2 regions of the Hydrogenophaga sp. RWCD_12 genome follow, and region 2 is predicted to be linked to the other one. Evidence: predicted binding sites of a transcription regulator. Region 2 holds the regulator's gene; the other holds the start of a gene.
The links. The regulator FliA, encoded in region 2, starts transcription of late flagellar genes. The targets are predictions, from matches to a motif close to CTAAAGTTTNNNNNNNNNNNGCCGNTA.
Positions count from the first base shown of each region.

Region 1: a site for FliA is predicted at 3,792-3,818, ahead of ACLIJ1_RS00130 (putative motility protein). Genes of this name have one in related genera too.

Region 1 covers NZ_JBKIXC010000001.1:23,926-30,227, reverse strand. The annotation lists gene ACLIJ1_RS00155 (RNA ligase RtcB family protein) at 1-412, opposite strand, end outside; gene ACLIJ1_RS00150 (low molecular weight protein tyrosine phosphatase family protein) at 754-1,095, shown strand; gene ACLIJ1_RS00145 (MFS transporter) at 1,092-2,624, shown strand; gene ACLIJ1_RS00140 (hypothetical protein) at 2,621-3,055, shown strand; gene ACLIJ1_RS00135 (energy transducer TonB) at 3,106-3,570, shown strand; gene ACLIJ1_RS00130 (putative motility protein) at 3,554-3,763, opposite strand; gene ACLIJ1_RS00125 (GNAT family N-acetyltransferase) at 3,909-4,466, shown strand; gene ACLIJ1_RS00120 (antibiotic biosynthesis monooxygenase family protein) at 4,488-4,808, opposite strand; gene ACLIJ1_RS00115 (BON domain-containing protein) at 4,890-5,234, opposite strand; gene ACLIJ1_RS00110 (AMP-binding protein) at 5,333-6,302, opposite strand, start outside.
Region 2 covers NZ_JBKIXC010000003.1:188,891-195,192, forward strand. The annotation lists gene ACLIJ1_RS12845 (FkbM family methyltransferase) at 1-1,757, opposite strand, end outside; gene ACLIJ1_RS12850 (HAD family hydrolase) at 1,794-4,229, opposite strand; gene ACLIJ1_RS12855 (RNA polymerase sigma factor FliA) at 4,457-5,173, opposite strand; gene ACLIJ1_RS12860 (hypothetical protein) at 5,179-5,979, opposite strand; gene flhF (flagellar biosynthesis protein FlhF) at 5,972-6,302, opposite strand, start outside.

The DNA.
Region 1 (6,302 bases), on a different contig from region 2:
TGCCGCCGCCAATGGTGCCCAGCGACGCCTCGTGGCCATTGAGCAGCACGCCAGCGGCCTGCATGGCGTGCGCCCGCGCCGCCGCGTCGTCCATCGGACCGTCGATGTTGCCCACGCGCTTTTCCAGCTTGTCCAGCCGCACGGCGCTCGCCTGCAGATCGGTCTGCCACAGCGCCATGCCGCAGCCGATGTCGTTGCCGACCAGGGCGGGATAGAACCGCCCCACCGAGAAGAAAGCCGCACCGACCGGGTAGCCGCGACCGGGGTGCAGATCGGGCATGCCGGCGACGCGTTGCATGCCTTCGAGTTGTGACGTGGTGACCAGCTGCGCAATGGCAGCGTCTTCCATCCACGTTGTGTCGGACGCGACCACGCAGGCGCGGTCCGACAGGGTTTTGACAAAGTTGCCCATGAAAAATCCAGAATCAAAAACGTTGAAACCGGACCGGGACAGACGCGCGCACCACAACCCACCGCGCAACGCGAACGCGTTGCCGGCCAGCCATGGGCGCGGAACAGAGAGAGGGGGAGCGTCTTAGACCGACAGCCCCGCCACCGCTGACCCAGCCCACAGGGAGGTCATGTTGTTTTGCATGTGTTTCTCCTGGTGAGTGGTTGAGGGGGTGGGAGTCGCCGCGCACGGGCATCGGTGTCGATGGGCGGCGCGAAGCGAGGGGCGAACTGTAGCGGGCGTGCGACGAAGTGCGCAAGCGGATCGGTCGCAGCTGATGTCTTTTGGCGACACTCGGGACGATGCACAGGGAAAAGCAAAATGTCCTCTTCGTCTGCAGCCGCAACCAGTGGCGCAGCCCCACCGCCGAGCAAGTCTGGCGGCGGCATCCACAACTCAACGTGCGCTCCGGCGGCACCAGCCCCAGTGCGCGCCACACGGTCTCGGACGCCGACGTCGAGTGGGCCGACGTGGTGATCGTGATGGAGCAGAAACACAAGTCGCGCCTCGCCGCAGACTTCGGTGACCTGCTGGCCGGCAAGCCGGTTCACGTGCTCGACATCCCCGACGAGTACAAGTACATGGACCCCGAGCTGGTCCAGCTGCTGGAGCAGTCGGTCGGCAGCCTTCTGAACATCGCATGACCACATCCGCCAAAGCCACCCCCCGCGAATGGTGGGGGCTGGCTGTGATCGCCCTGCCCTGTCTGGTCTATGCGATGGACCTGACGGTGCTCAACCTCGCGGTGCCGGCGCTCAGCCGCGCGCTGGCGCCCAGCGCCTCGCAGCTGCTGTGGATCATCGACATCTACGGGTTTCTGGTCTCCGGATTTCTGATCACCATGGGCACGCTGGGCGACCGCATCGGGCGCCGCCGCCTGTTGCTGATCGGCGTGGCCTTCTTTGCCGCGGCCTCGGTGCTGGCCGCGTTTGCGCGTTCGCAGGCCGAACTGATCGTGCTGCGCGCGCTGCTGGGCATTGCCGGCGCCACGCTGGCGCCGTCCACGCTCTCGCTGATCCGCAACATGTTCCACGACGAGACGCAGCGCCAGTTCGCCATCGGCGTGTGGATCACCGCGTTCTCGGTCGGCAGCGCCATCGGCCCGCTGGTGGGCGGCTGGCTGCTGGAGCATTTCTGGTGGGGTTCGGTGTTCCTGCCCGCGGTGCCGGTGATGGTGTTGCTGCTGGTGCTGGGGCCGCGCCTGCTGCCCGAGTACCGCGACGAAAACGCCGGCCGCATCGACGCGGCCAGCGTGCTGCTCTCGCTGGCCGCCGTGCTCGGCACCATCTACGCCATCAAGGCCATGGCCGAGGCCGGCCCCAACACGGCGCGGCTGGCGCTGCTGGCCGCGGGCGTGGCTGTGGGCTGGGTGTTCGTGCGGCGCCAGCGGGTGATCGACTACCCGCTGCTGGAGCTGCGGCTGTTCGCCATCCCGACCTTCCGCACCGCCATCGTGGCCTACGCGCTGTCGTGCCTGGCGATGTTCGGTGTCTACATCTTCATCGCGCAGTACCTGCAGATGGTGCTGATGCTCACGCCGCTGCAGGCCGGCTGGGCCACCGTGCCCTGGGCCGGCGGCTTCGTGTTCGGCTCGATGGTGCTGGCGCCGCGCATGGCCGCGCGCTACGGCCCCGGCCCGGTGATGGTCCGGGGCCTGGCCGCGGCGGCCGTGGGCATGCTGCTGATGGTGGGCGCCGACGGCCCGTGGGCGCTGTGGGTGCTGGTGGCCGGCATGGTCGTGGTCAGCCTGGGCATGGCGCCGGTGTTCGCGATCGGCACCGAACAGATCATCACCGCGGCACCGCCCGAGCGCGCGGGCGCGGCCTCGTCCATCGCCGAGACAGCCTCCGAGTTCAGTGGTGCGCTGGGCATCGCGCTGTTCGGCAGCGCGGGCACGCTCATCTACCGCCACCAGCTGGACGGCGCGGGGCTGGCCGAGTTGCCGGCACAGGCACAGAGCACGCTCGGCGGCGCCCTTGAAGCCGCGAACCGCTTGCCGCCCGACGCGGCCCGGGCGCTGGTGAGCGCCGCGCAGGCCGCCTTCACCGATGCGCTGCAGTTCACTGCGCTGGTCAGCAGCGTGCTCGTGCTGCTCGCCAGTGTGCTGGCGGCGCGCATGCTAAAACGGGACTCCGGGCGTTTAGACGACTCACACAGGGACAACACCACATGAAACGACGACTCTCAAGGATCCTGATCGCTGCAACGCTGACCATCTGCAGCGCGACATCATTCGCTCAGGGTCTGGCGACCTTTGAGGAGCTGAGAAAAGTGACGGACGCGGCCATGCAGCTTGCTGGTAAAGGTGAAACCGACGCGGCCCTCAAGAGCTTCCGCCATCTGACGGTCATCCCAAAGGCCGAGTTCGACTCGATGCTCGCGCAGTCCGCCGCTTTCCTCCCCACGGTGGCCGCCCGATTTGGCAACCCTATTGGTCAGGAGTTCATCGAGGAGAAATGGGTCGGCAAGTCCATGGTCCGACTGACCTACTTTCAAAAGTACGACAACCAAGCCATGCCTTGGGTCTTTTTCTGCTACCTGGGGAAGAGCGGGTGGGTGATCAACACGTTCCGCTTCGACGACAAGCCGCAAAATTTGTTCTGAAAGGCGATGCCAACGGGCACGCCTGAATCAAAAGATCGCCAGATCCTGCCATGCCGTTCACCCAAGCCCGCTTCGCCACCGCCTTGGTGACCCTGACGCTCCTGGGTGCTTGCGCCCTGCCCCAAGGCGGTACTGCCTACCGCGTGGGGAACAACCCGGCGTTCCTGAGCAGCCAGGATGCGCAGCGCGAGCTGATCCGCGAGACGCTGGAACACCAGGTCAAGCCGCCGCTGGACAAACCGCTTCAACTGCTCAACGCGGCGTTGCCGGAATACCCGATCAAGGCGTTGCAGCAAGGTGTTGAAGGCAGCGTGACGCTGCGGTTCGACGTCCTCGCGGATGGTTCGGTGAGCCATGTGACCGTGGTGGAAAGCCCGAACGACGATCTCTCGGCGGCTGCGCGCGACGCGGTCGCCCAATGGAAGTTCAGCCCGGTCTCGCGCAATGGCGCGGGCGTCACGTTGAAGTTCGCTTTCACCTACCGGTTCGAACTCAACGTCACACCATCGCGTTGACCCTCGTCCCCACCGAGCCGCTGCTGGCCAGCGGCAGGCTGCCGGCCACCGAGTTCAGCAGCGTGGCAGACGCCGACTCCTGCAGGTCCATCGCTTTCTTCAGCACGTGCACCTGGGCCGCCTCGGCCACGGAGCCCTGGCGGGACTGGACCACTCGGTTGACGAGCAGTTCGGGGGAGATTTCGAGGTCCATGGCAGTTCCTTTCAAGGGGTTCCACCTTTATCGGCCGGCGCCCGGTTCGCTTGAGCCGTCCGGCTTGCTTCACCGGTAACAAAACGAACACAATGGCCGCAGAGCCATTTCGGCCAGAAAACACGCCGCCCAGGGAGGGAGCGACATGCATCCAGAGGCACCGCCGCGCCAGTTCGACATCCGCATCGACCGCGCACTCACGCACCCGCAGGTCATCGCCCTGCTCGAAGAACACCTCGCCGGCATGCGCGCCGAGTCGCCGCCCGAATGTGTGTTCGCGCTGGACCTCGACGGCCTGCGCCGGCCCGAGATCACCTTCCTCACCGCCTGGCGCCTGCCGGCGGAGGCCTCAGCCGACACCCCTGCCGGCGCCGAAGGCGAACTGGTCGCCATGGGCGCCCTCAAGGAACTGACACCCACCACCGCCACCGAAGGCGGCCACGGCGAGCTCAAGTCCATGCGCACCAGCGCGCGCCACCTGCGCCAGGGTGCCGGGCAGGCCATCCTCACCGAACTGCTCAGGCTCGCCCGTGAGCGCGGCTACGCACGGGTCAGCCTGGAAACCGGCAGCACGCCGCCGTTTGAACCGGCGATCGCGATGTACCGGCGATTCGGGTTTGAGGCATGTGGGCCGTTTGCGGATTACCGGGAGGATCCGTTCAGTCGGTTCATGACACTCTCTTCGCTGCGCCAGATCCGCTGAGAACCATCGACGGGTCTGAACCTATTCCGCTGGCAGAAACGCGCTGGCCGAGATGGTGTAGTGTGCGTTGCCATGCGCATTGAGGCGTTCGAACTCGGGCGACCTGAACAATGCAGCCCAGTAGCCCATCGAGGCCCAGCGGGACACATGCACATAGCGCGGCGCGTTGTCCGCATTGAGGTTCTGCAGAAACTCCTCCGACAGGTAGCCCGCCTGACGTTTCATCATGGCTCTCATGCCGTTCAGTGCCACCAAGGCTTCGGCGGACGTGGTGTTCTCCGCGAGCGTGACTTCCACAACCACCGTGACCGGACCTCCCTGGGCGACGCTGGTCTGTGCCAAACCCGTCGCACCGAGCAACGCTGAAACAGACAGCGCAGCCACAGCGCACAGGCGGATCAAATGCCTGAACACGGTGCAGCCTTACTTCTTGACCGTGAGCTCATCGTGAACGGCGTGGGCGCCTTCCGATGCGCGCGCGATCTTGAGTGCCTCATCGATTTGCGCCTGGCTGTCGAGCACGCCGATCAGGCGCACGTCGCCCTTGGCGGTCACGACCTCGATGTTGAAACCCTTGAGTGATTCGCTCTGCTGCAGAGCGGTCGTCACATGGTTGGTCACGTCGGCGTCCGGGACGTTGGCGGCCGCGGCCGCGGCTGGGGCTTCGGGCACGGCTGCAGGGGTTTCAGCCGGCTTGCTGCAGCCACCCACCACGATCGTGGCGGCCATGGCGGCGGTGAGGAAGAGTAGTGCAGTGCGCTTGTTCATGGGGGCGATCTCCATCAGATGGGTCGACGGTGCGTGACCCGGCACCCACCATCGCCCATTTCCGAACGCCGGTCGGTGCGCCCGCGAACACTGCCCGTTCAGGCGCGCTTGGCTTCACTGGCTCCAGCCACCCCCACGCGCTCCCGCAACACCGTCTTCAACACCTTCCCATAGTTGTTCTTCGGCAGCGCCTCGACAAACTCATACCGCTTGGGCCGCTTGAAGCGGGCGATCTGATCCAGACAGAAGGCGTCGAGCGTCTTCGCGTCCACCGCCGCGCCCGGCTGTGGCACCACGAACGCCACCACGATTTCGCCCCACTCGGGGTCGGGCGCACCGACCACGGCGACTTCGGCCACGCCGGGCGCGTGCAGCAGCACTTCTTCCACCTCGCGCGGGTAGATGTTGCTGCCGCCGCTGATGATCAGGTCCTTGCTGCGGTCCTTGAGGGTGAGGAAGCCGCCAGCGTCGAGCGCGCCCATGTCACCGGTCCAGAGCCAGCCGTCGCGGATGGCCGCCTGGGTGGCCTCGGGGTTCTGCCAGTAGCCGCTCATGACGCTGTCGCCCTGGATCAGCACTTCGCCGACCTCGCCCACGGGCAGCGGCTGCCCGTCCGGCCCCGCGACGCGGACGCGCACGGGCGTCTGCGCCACGCCGACGGAGGCGATGCGTGCTTCGTGCCGCGGGTGCGCGGTGTCGGCGAGGTGGGCGCGGCTGAGGGCGGTGCCGGTCATGGGGCTTTCGCCCTGGCCATAGATCTGCACGAAGCGCGGGCCCATGGTGCGCAGCGCGCGGCGGATGTCGGCGGCGTACATGGGCGCGCCGCCGTAGACGATGGTCTTGAAGCTCTGGCCGCACTGCGGGGGCGTGAGGCCCTGCGCCTCGGCCTCGTCGACGATGCGCTTGACGATGGTCGGCGCGGCGAACAGCGAGAGCGGGCCGAGCGCGCGGCCGAGGTTGAACAGCTCGGCGGCGTCGAAGCCACCCGAGGCGGGCACCACGTGCCGCGCGCCGGCCATGAGGTGCGGGATCGCGTAGATGCCGGCGCCGTGCGACATGGGCGCGGCG
Region 2 (6,302 bases):
AGGCTGGTCGAGAGCTCGCCCAGCAGGTGGCTGCCGCCGAGGTCGAACATCAGCGTGTTGCGCACCCAGCCGCGCTCGCCGGACCAGTACGGCACCTCGGCCGCCCGCGCGCTGTCGCGCAGCACCCGGGTCAGCGGATTGAGCGCCTGCCAGCCCAGCACCGCCGCCGGGCGCAGGGTCTGGAGCAGGTCGCGCAGGAAGGCCTGGGCCAGCCGCAGGTTGTCGCGCGCCGTGTCGTGGTCGCAGCCGTACCAGCCGACCGCGTCGTGAATGTCCTGTTCACTGACCGCTTCACCCGCCGACGGCAGCGCCGCGAAATGCCGGACGAAGCCCGTCAGCTCGAACGGCATGTCGATCACGTGCAGCGACGGATCGCGCACGGGCGTGGTGCTCAGCAGCATGAGCGCGTGCCCGCGCTGCGCGAGCTCCTGGGACAGCGCTGACCAGAAGGCTTCGACCCTGGGGTCGACCTCGGCCGGCACGCAATGCATGGCCAGCACCAGGCCACCGGCCAGGTGCTCTGCGCCGGCGCTGGCCGACCAGGGCGGCTGCAGGGCGGCGTAGGCCGGCGCAGCGTAGTCGATGGAGAGTTCGAGGGCCGGCTTGCGGCCCGTCATCACCCACCACTCGCTGTCCGGCGGCAGGTCGGTGTCCACCGGCACTTCGCGCAGCGTGCGCGCCAGCGGCGCCCACTGGTTGCCCTGGATGCGGCGCTTGCAGCCGCTGGCGATCTGCTGGTGCAGCCGCTCGCGCACGAAGTGGCGGGCGAACTGCTGGCGCAGCGTGTCGAGGGTGTAGACGTGCAGGTGGTGCGGGTTCGGGTCCTCGCCAGTTTCGTCGGACCAGTCGTTGGGCACGCTGGCGATGATGCGGCCGCCGGGACGCAGCAGGCGCGAGAACTCGGCCAGCAGGCCCTGCGGGTCCTGCACATGCTCCAGCGTCTCGAACGACACCACCACGTCGAAGCTGTCATCGGGCCAGGCCGCGAGATGATCGGGCAACCAGCCCTGCACGTACTCCAGACGTGCCTCCGCTGCGGCATAGTTGGCGCGGCCATAGTCGATCGCGTAGTCGCTGCCGTCGACGCCGGTCACGCTGTGGCAGCGGGTCAGCTGCGACAGCACGTAGCTGCCGTAGCCCAGGCCGCAGGCGGCGTCGAGCACCCGGTCACCGGCGCGCACCAGATCGGCCGCCAGGTGGTAGCGGATCACGTGCGCGTCCGAGCGTTCGCCGGCCTCGCGCAGCATGTCCATGTGCAGGTCACGCTCCTCTTCCAGCGCCTGCAGGGGATAGGCGAGGCGCGCGGCTTCCGGCGGCTTTTCCAGCGGCAGCACCAGCGGCCCCGCGTCCTGCTGCAGCGCCTCGTAGTCGAGCATCAGGTAGTAGGAAGGGTGCTTGCGCAGACCGCTGGCAAACGCCAGGCGTTCGAGCGCCTTGCGCAGCACGGCGCCTTGCGCCGGCGATCCCAGCAGCACCAGCACCAGCCGCCCGGCGGGCGCCGCCATGAAGCGCGCCAGCGCCAGTCGCCAGCGGTCGCCGTCGAACGCCGCGCCGCGCACCACCCACACGCAGGTCGCCTCCGTGCCGGCCGCGAACTCGGGCAGTCCGGCGGTGTCGGGTTTGTGGTGGCTCCAGTGGCGGGGCAAGGTCGACAGCCCGGCGTCGTGCCGGTCGGTGGCACTGGCGTGCAGCGCGGCACCGCCCTCGATCGCTGTCACCACGTGCGCCAGCAGCGCTTCGGGTCTGCGGTGTTCCATGTCCATCTCGGTGTCCTTGTCTTGAATGGCGCTGGCTCAGGCCGCGAGCGGTTCGACGCGGCTGGCGGCGCCTTCGGCGGCCCGGTCGCTGGCGGTGGCTTCGACCCGGACCAGCGGTCGGTAGACCACCCGCACGAGGAAGCGGCCGTGGTCCTTGGGCGCACAGGCGGGGAGGAACAGCATGGCCCCAGGGCTGCACTGCAGCAGGCCACCCGGTTGCGCGCTGACGCCGTCGAACAAAACGTCCCTGCCGATCGCCAGCGGGAAGGTCTCGCACGATTCGGCCATCGAGACCTTGCACACCGACTCGATCTGCAGCCACTGGTAGCGGTGGCCCAGCAGCACACTCATGTCGAACGAAGAACTCATCGGCAGCGAGGCGCTGAAATAGCCGTCGTGCGTCGCATGGGCCTCGACCACGCCCAGCGAGTGGTCGGTGGCGTTGGCCACGAGCGCCGGCACCGTCTCGCGGCGCAGGCTGGCGTCGCTGGTGGAGAGCCCGTAGCCATAGCGCTGCAGCGACATCAGCGTGATCGCCAGCGAGATGTCCATGTGGCGCAGCTCCATCGGGTAGCTGATGCGCAGGCGGGTGAAGTCGCGGTTCATCAGCGCAAAGCCTTCGCGGCGGAACTCTTCCAGCCCGGTCTCCAGGTCGGCGGTGGCCAGCATCAGGTCGGTGCCCAGGTTGAAGTCGAACTCGAAGGCCGAGAGGCATTCGGTCTCCTGCGCATCGGGCAGGTAGATCAGGCGGCCGAGATCGGCCACCACCTGGCGCGCCAGCTCGAGTCGGTCGGCGGCGGGCTTGCAGCGCGGCGGCACCGCCGCCACGTCGTGCACGAAGCGCAGGCAGGCGTCCTGCATGCGGTCGACCGTGGCCGACTGCATGGCTTTGGCGCCCGAAGCGCCGTACACCGGCGCACCGTCGTCGGTGTAGTCCACCGTCGAGGGTTCGGCCATGGTGCACATCATCTCGAACAGGCCGATGTAGGCGGTCAGCGCAACCATCAGGCGCTCGTCGGCCCAGTCCGGACCGATCAGGCCCTCGCGGTCGACCTGCCCGGGCAGCGAACGGCTGGCGATCAGGTACAGACCGTGCAGGCGCACGCCGTATTCGTCCTGGAAGATCTCGCGCAGCCGGGTCTGCACCGTGCCGCTGTAGCCGAGGTCGACGAACACCAGGGTGTCGCCGCGCTGCACGCCGGTCGCGCGTTGCACGTGCGTCCACAGGCGGGCGCGAAACTGTGCCGACGCTTCGAAGATGGAGCGCAGCGTGTCTTCGCGCAGCACGCGGCGCGCGAAGGCGTCTTCCGGACGGCTGGCGTTGCGGCTCTCCGCGAGGATGGACTCGGCCAAGGCCGGCGGCAGCAGCAACTGACGTGTCAGCGCCGGCATGCTCTTTTCCGACAGCGACCCCGCCAGCAGGTTCACCACGTCGTCGCGCTCGCGCAGGGAAGCGGCGTTGGCGGTGAAGCGCGAGAGCCGCAGCAGCGGCCATGCATCACCGGTGAGCGCCTGCATGGCGCGGGCTGGCAGGTGGCCGTCGCGCAGCAGGAAGGCCGCCTTCACCGGCGCGCCGTCGGCCGCCAGGGCTGCAACCCGCTCGCGCACCCAGGTGGCGAATGCATGCATGACCGGCCCCAGCGTGCCGTAGCCGATGCGGTCGCGCACGTCGGCGGCCATGAAACCGTGGCGGGTGGCCAGCTGGGCGTGGAAGCTGCTGGGCATCGCGGCGCTGCGGTGGATCTCCGGCATCAGCTGCAGCGCCGCGCGTTCGCGCTGCTCCAGCTGGGCCACCACCGCCGGCACGTGGTGGCGCAGATGCACCCCGACCATGCCCTGCTGCTGCGGCGCCCACAGGTCGGCCTTCGGGTTGTCGCCCAGATGCCAGACCTGGGCGGGCTTGAGCTTTTCGCGCTGCAGCACCACGCCAAACATGCCGTTGACCTTGGAGCCTCCGCACTCGCTGGAGCAGTGCACCTGGGCAATGAGTCTGTGCTCGTCGCCCATCAGCGCGGCCAGCAGTTCTCGCAGCTGCACGTGGGAAAAATAGGTGTCGCTGACCACGATCACGCGCAGGCCGCGCGCTTGCGCCGCGCGGATCAGCGCCAGGGTCGGCTCGAAGACGAAGCCATGCGCCTTTTCCGCCTCCAGCTCCAGCGCCACCCAGGGCGCGCGCTCGGTCTCGCTCAGGGCGGGCAGCAGTTCGCGGTAGATCTCCTCGATGCTCACCTCGCGCGTGCGGGCCAGCAGGTGTTTGCGTCGGCGCGCGGCGTCCTCGGCCTTGGCGCGCAGCGGCGCGGTGATGCCGTGGGCCTGCCAGAGCGCCGAATCCTGCAGCGCGAAGAAGACGTCGGTGGGTTTGGCGACCTTGCGCCAGACGATGGTGTCGAAGCAGTCCAGCGACAGCACACGCACACCCTTGGGCACGGCGTCCAGCAGCGTGGGCAATCGGTCGGCGGTGATCTCGGTCATGGTGAACAGTCCGTCTCTGGGGCGATGTGGCCACTGTAGGCAGCCACGCCGCAGGCAAAGGGCCGATCACCGGGCCCCCGACCCGCCAGTTCACCGGATTGGAGCGTGGGGCAGCGACCCGCGCAGCGGCGGCGCATGGGGGCGACGAATTCAGCGCCGGGCCGCCCCAAGCTGAATTCGCACCCCCTCGGGGGGCAGCGACCCGCGCAGCGGCGGAGCGTGGGGGTTCAGTGCTCGCGCAGCTTGGAACGCAGGCGGGCGATCGACTGGCTGTGCAGCTGGCAGATGCGCGACTCGGTCACGCCCAGCACTGCCGCAATTTCCTTCAGGTTCATGTCGTGCTCGTAGTACATCGACATGATCTGCTGCTCGCGCTCGGGCAGGTTCTTGATCGCCTCGACCAGGGCCATGCGCATGCGCTGGTCCTGCAGCAGCGAGGACGGGTCGGCCTCGTTGTCGCCCATGTGGCGGTCCAGGAAACCTTCTTCATCGTCGTCGCGGCCGCTGATGTCTTCGAGGTAGACCAGCTGGGTGCCGCGCACCTTGGCCAGCATGTGCTGGTAGTCGGGCAGCGTCATGCCCAGCTCCTTGGCGATTTCCGATTCCATTGGCGCCCGGTGCAGCTTCTGCTGCAGGCGGTGCACTGCCTGTTCGATGTCTTTCTGGCTCTTGCGCGAGCCGCGGCTCATCCAGTCGCCTTCGCGCAACTCGTCGAGCATGGCGCCGCGGATACGCTGGCTGGCAAAGGTCTCGAACTGCACGCCCTGCGTGGGTTCGAATCGCGCGATGGCTTCGGTCAACCCGATCATGCCGACCTGGATCAGGTCGTCGACCTCGACACTGGGTGGCAGCTTGGCGATCATGTGATGGGCCAGGCGCCGCACCAGCGGGCTGTACTTGCGCAGCTGGTCGTCGCGGTTGAGGGTGCCTTTGGCGGTGTACATCGTCGTCAGCTCCAGAGTTGGGAACCAGCGCCCAGGAAGGGCGATCCCGGTCCGGCGTACCGCGCGTCGCGCAGTCCTTGGGAGGTGTCGGGCCGCTGCGGCCGGCCCAGGGCGCACTCCTGCACGCCGGTCGCCCACACGAGCGGATTCCAGCGTTCCACGTCAATGCCCAGGTGTTTGCGAGCGCAGTCGGTCACGCCGGCCAACACCGGGTGCACCGGCGGCTGCGCCCGTTCGTGGTCCAGCGGCGCAAGCACCGGGGTGGCACCCGCCATGTGCAGCAGCTTGATCGCGCCGTAGGCGTCGACGCTGGCCTGTGGCCAGGGCAGCACAGGCACCAGCACGCGGGCCGAAAGGTTGCTCACCAGCGGCGCCAGTGCGTGGGCCGGGCCGAACATCAGCAACAGGGCTTCGGGTGCGAAGGGCGAGAGCAGTCGCGAGAGCGCGACCGCGCCACCGGCGGCCAGCGCCGTCTGCTGCAGGGTCTTGAGGCCCAAGGCAGCGGGCATCACCAGCCATTCGTGGCCTTCGCCCGGTTGACCCAGGCCCGAGATCGAGCCATCGGTCAGTGCGTGCTGCAGGCCCAGGTGGCTGCCGTCGTTGTCGCGGCGTGCGCTGGCTTCGGTGGCGGTCGCATCGACGATCACTGGCAGGTAGCCCAGGCCCTTGAGCTGCATCGCCAGCAGGCACAGCAGTTCGTAGGCGCCGGCGGGCTGCGCCGGGCTGGCGATCGGCATCATGGCCGGACCGCGCCGCGGTGCGGAGGTGCGCAGGCCGGCGGCCTGGTCGGTGCCGATCTCAAACATGCGAGCCTCCCAAATGCACGCCTTGCGTCGCACCCTGCGAGAAGTAGAAGCCCATCTCGGTGGCCAGCGGGTCGTAGGCCGACTTGCCTTCGGTGCCCAGCGAGATGCGGACCATGGTCGCGGCGTCGGGGTTCTGCCAGTCTTCGGGCACGCGCTGGCCGTTGGCGACGCCGCGCAGCACCACCTGGTGGCGGATCAGGGCGTCGATCGCCGGGCCGAGCTTGACGGCTTCGTCGACCTTGGAGAGCACCACCCCGTGCAGCGTGCTGGCCTTGAACGAGGTCAGCACATCGTCCAGCGTGTCGCCGTGAGCGCCCGCGTTG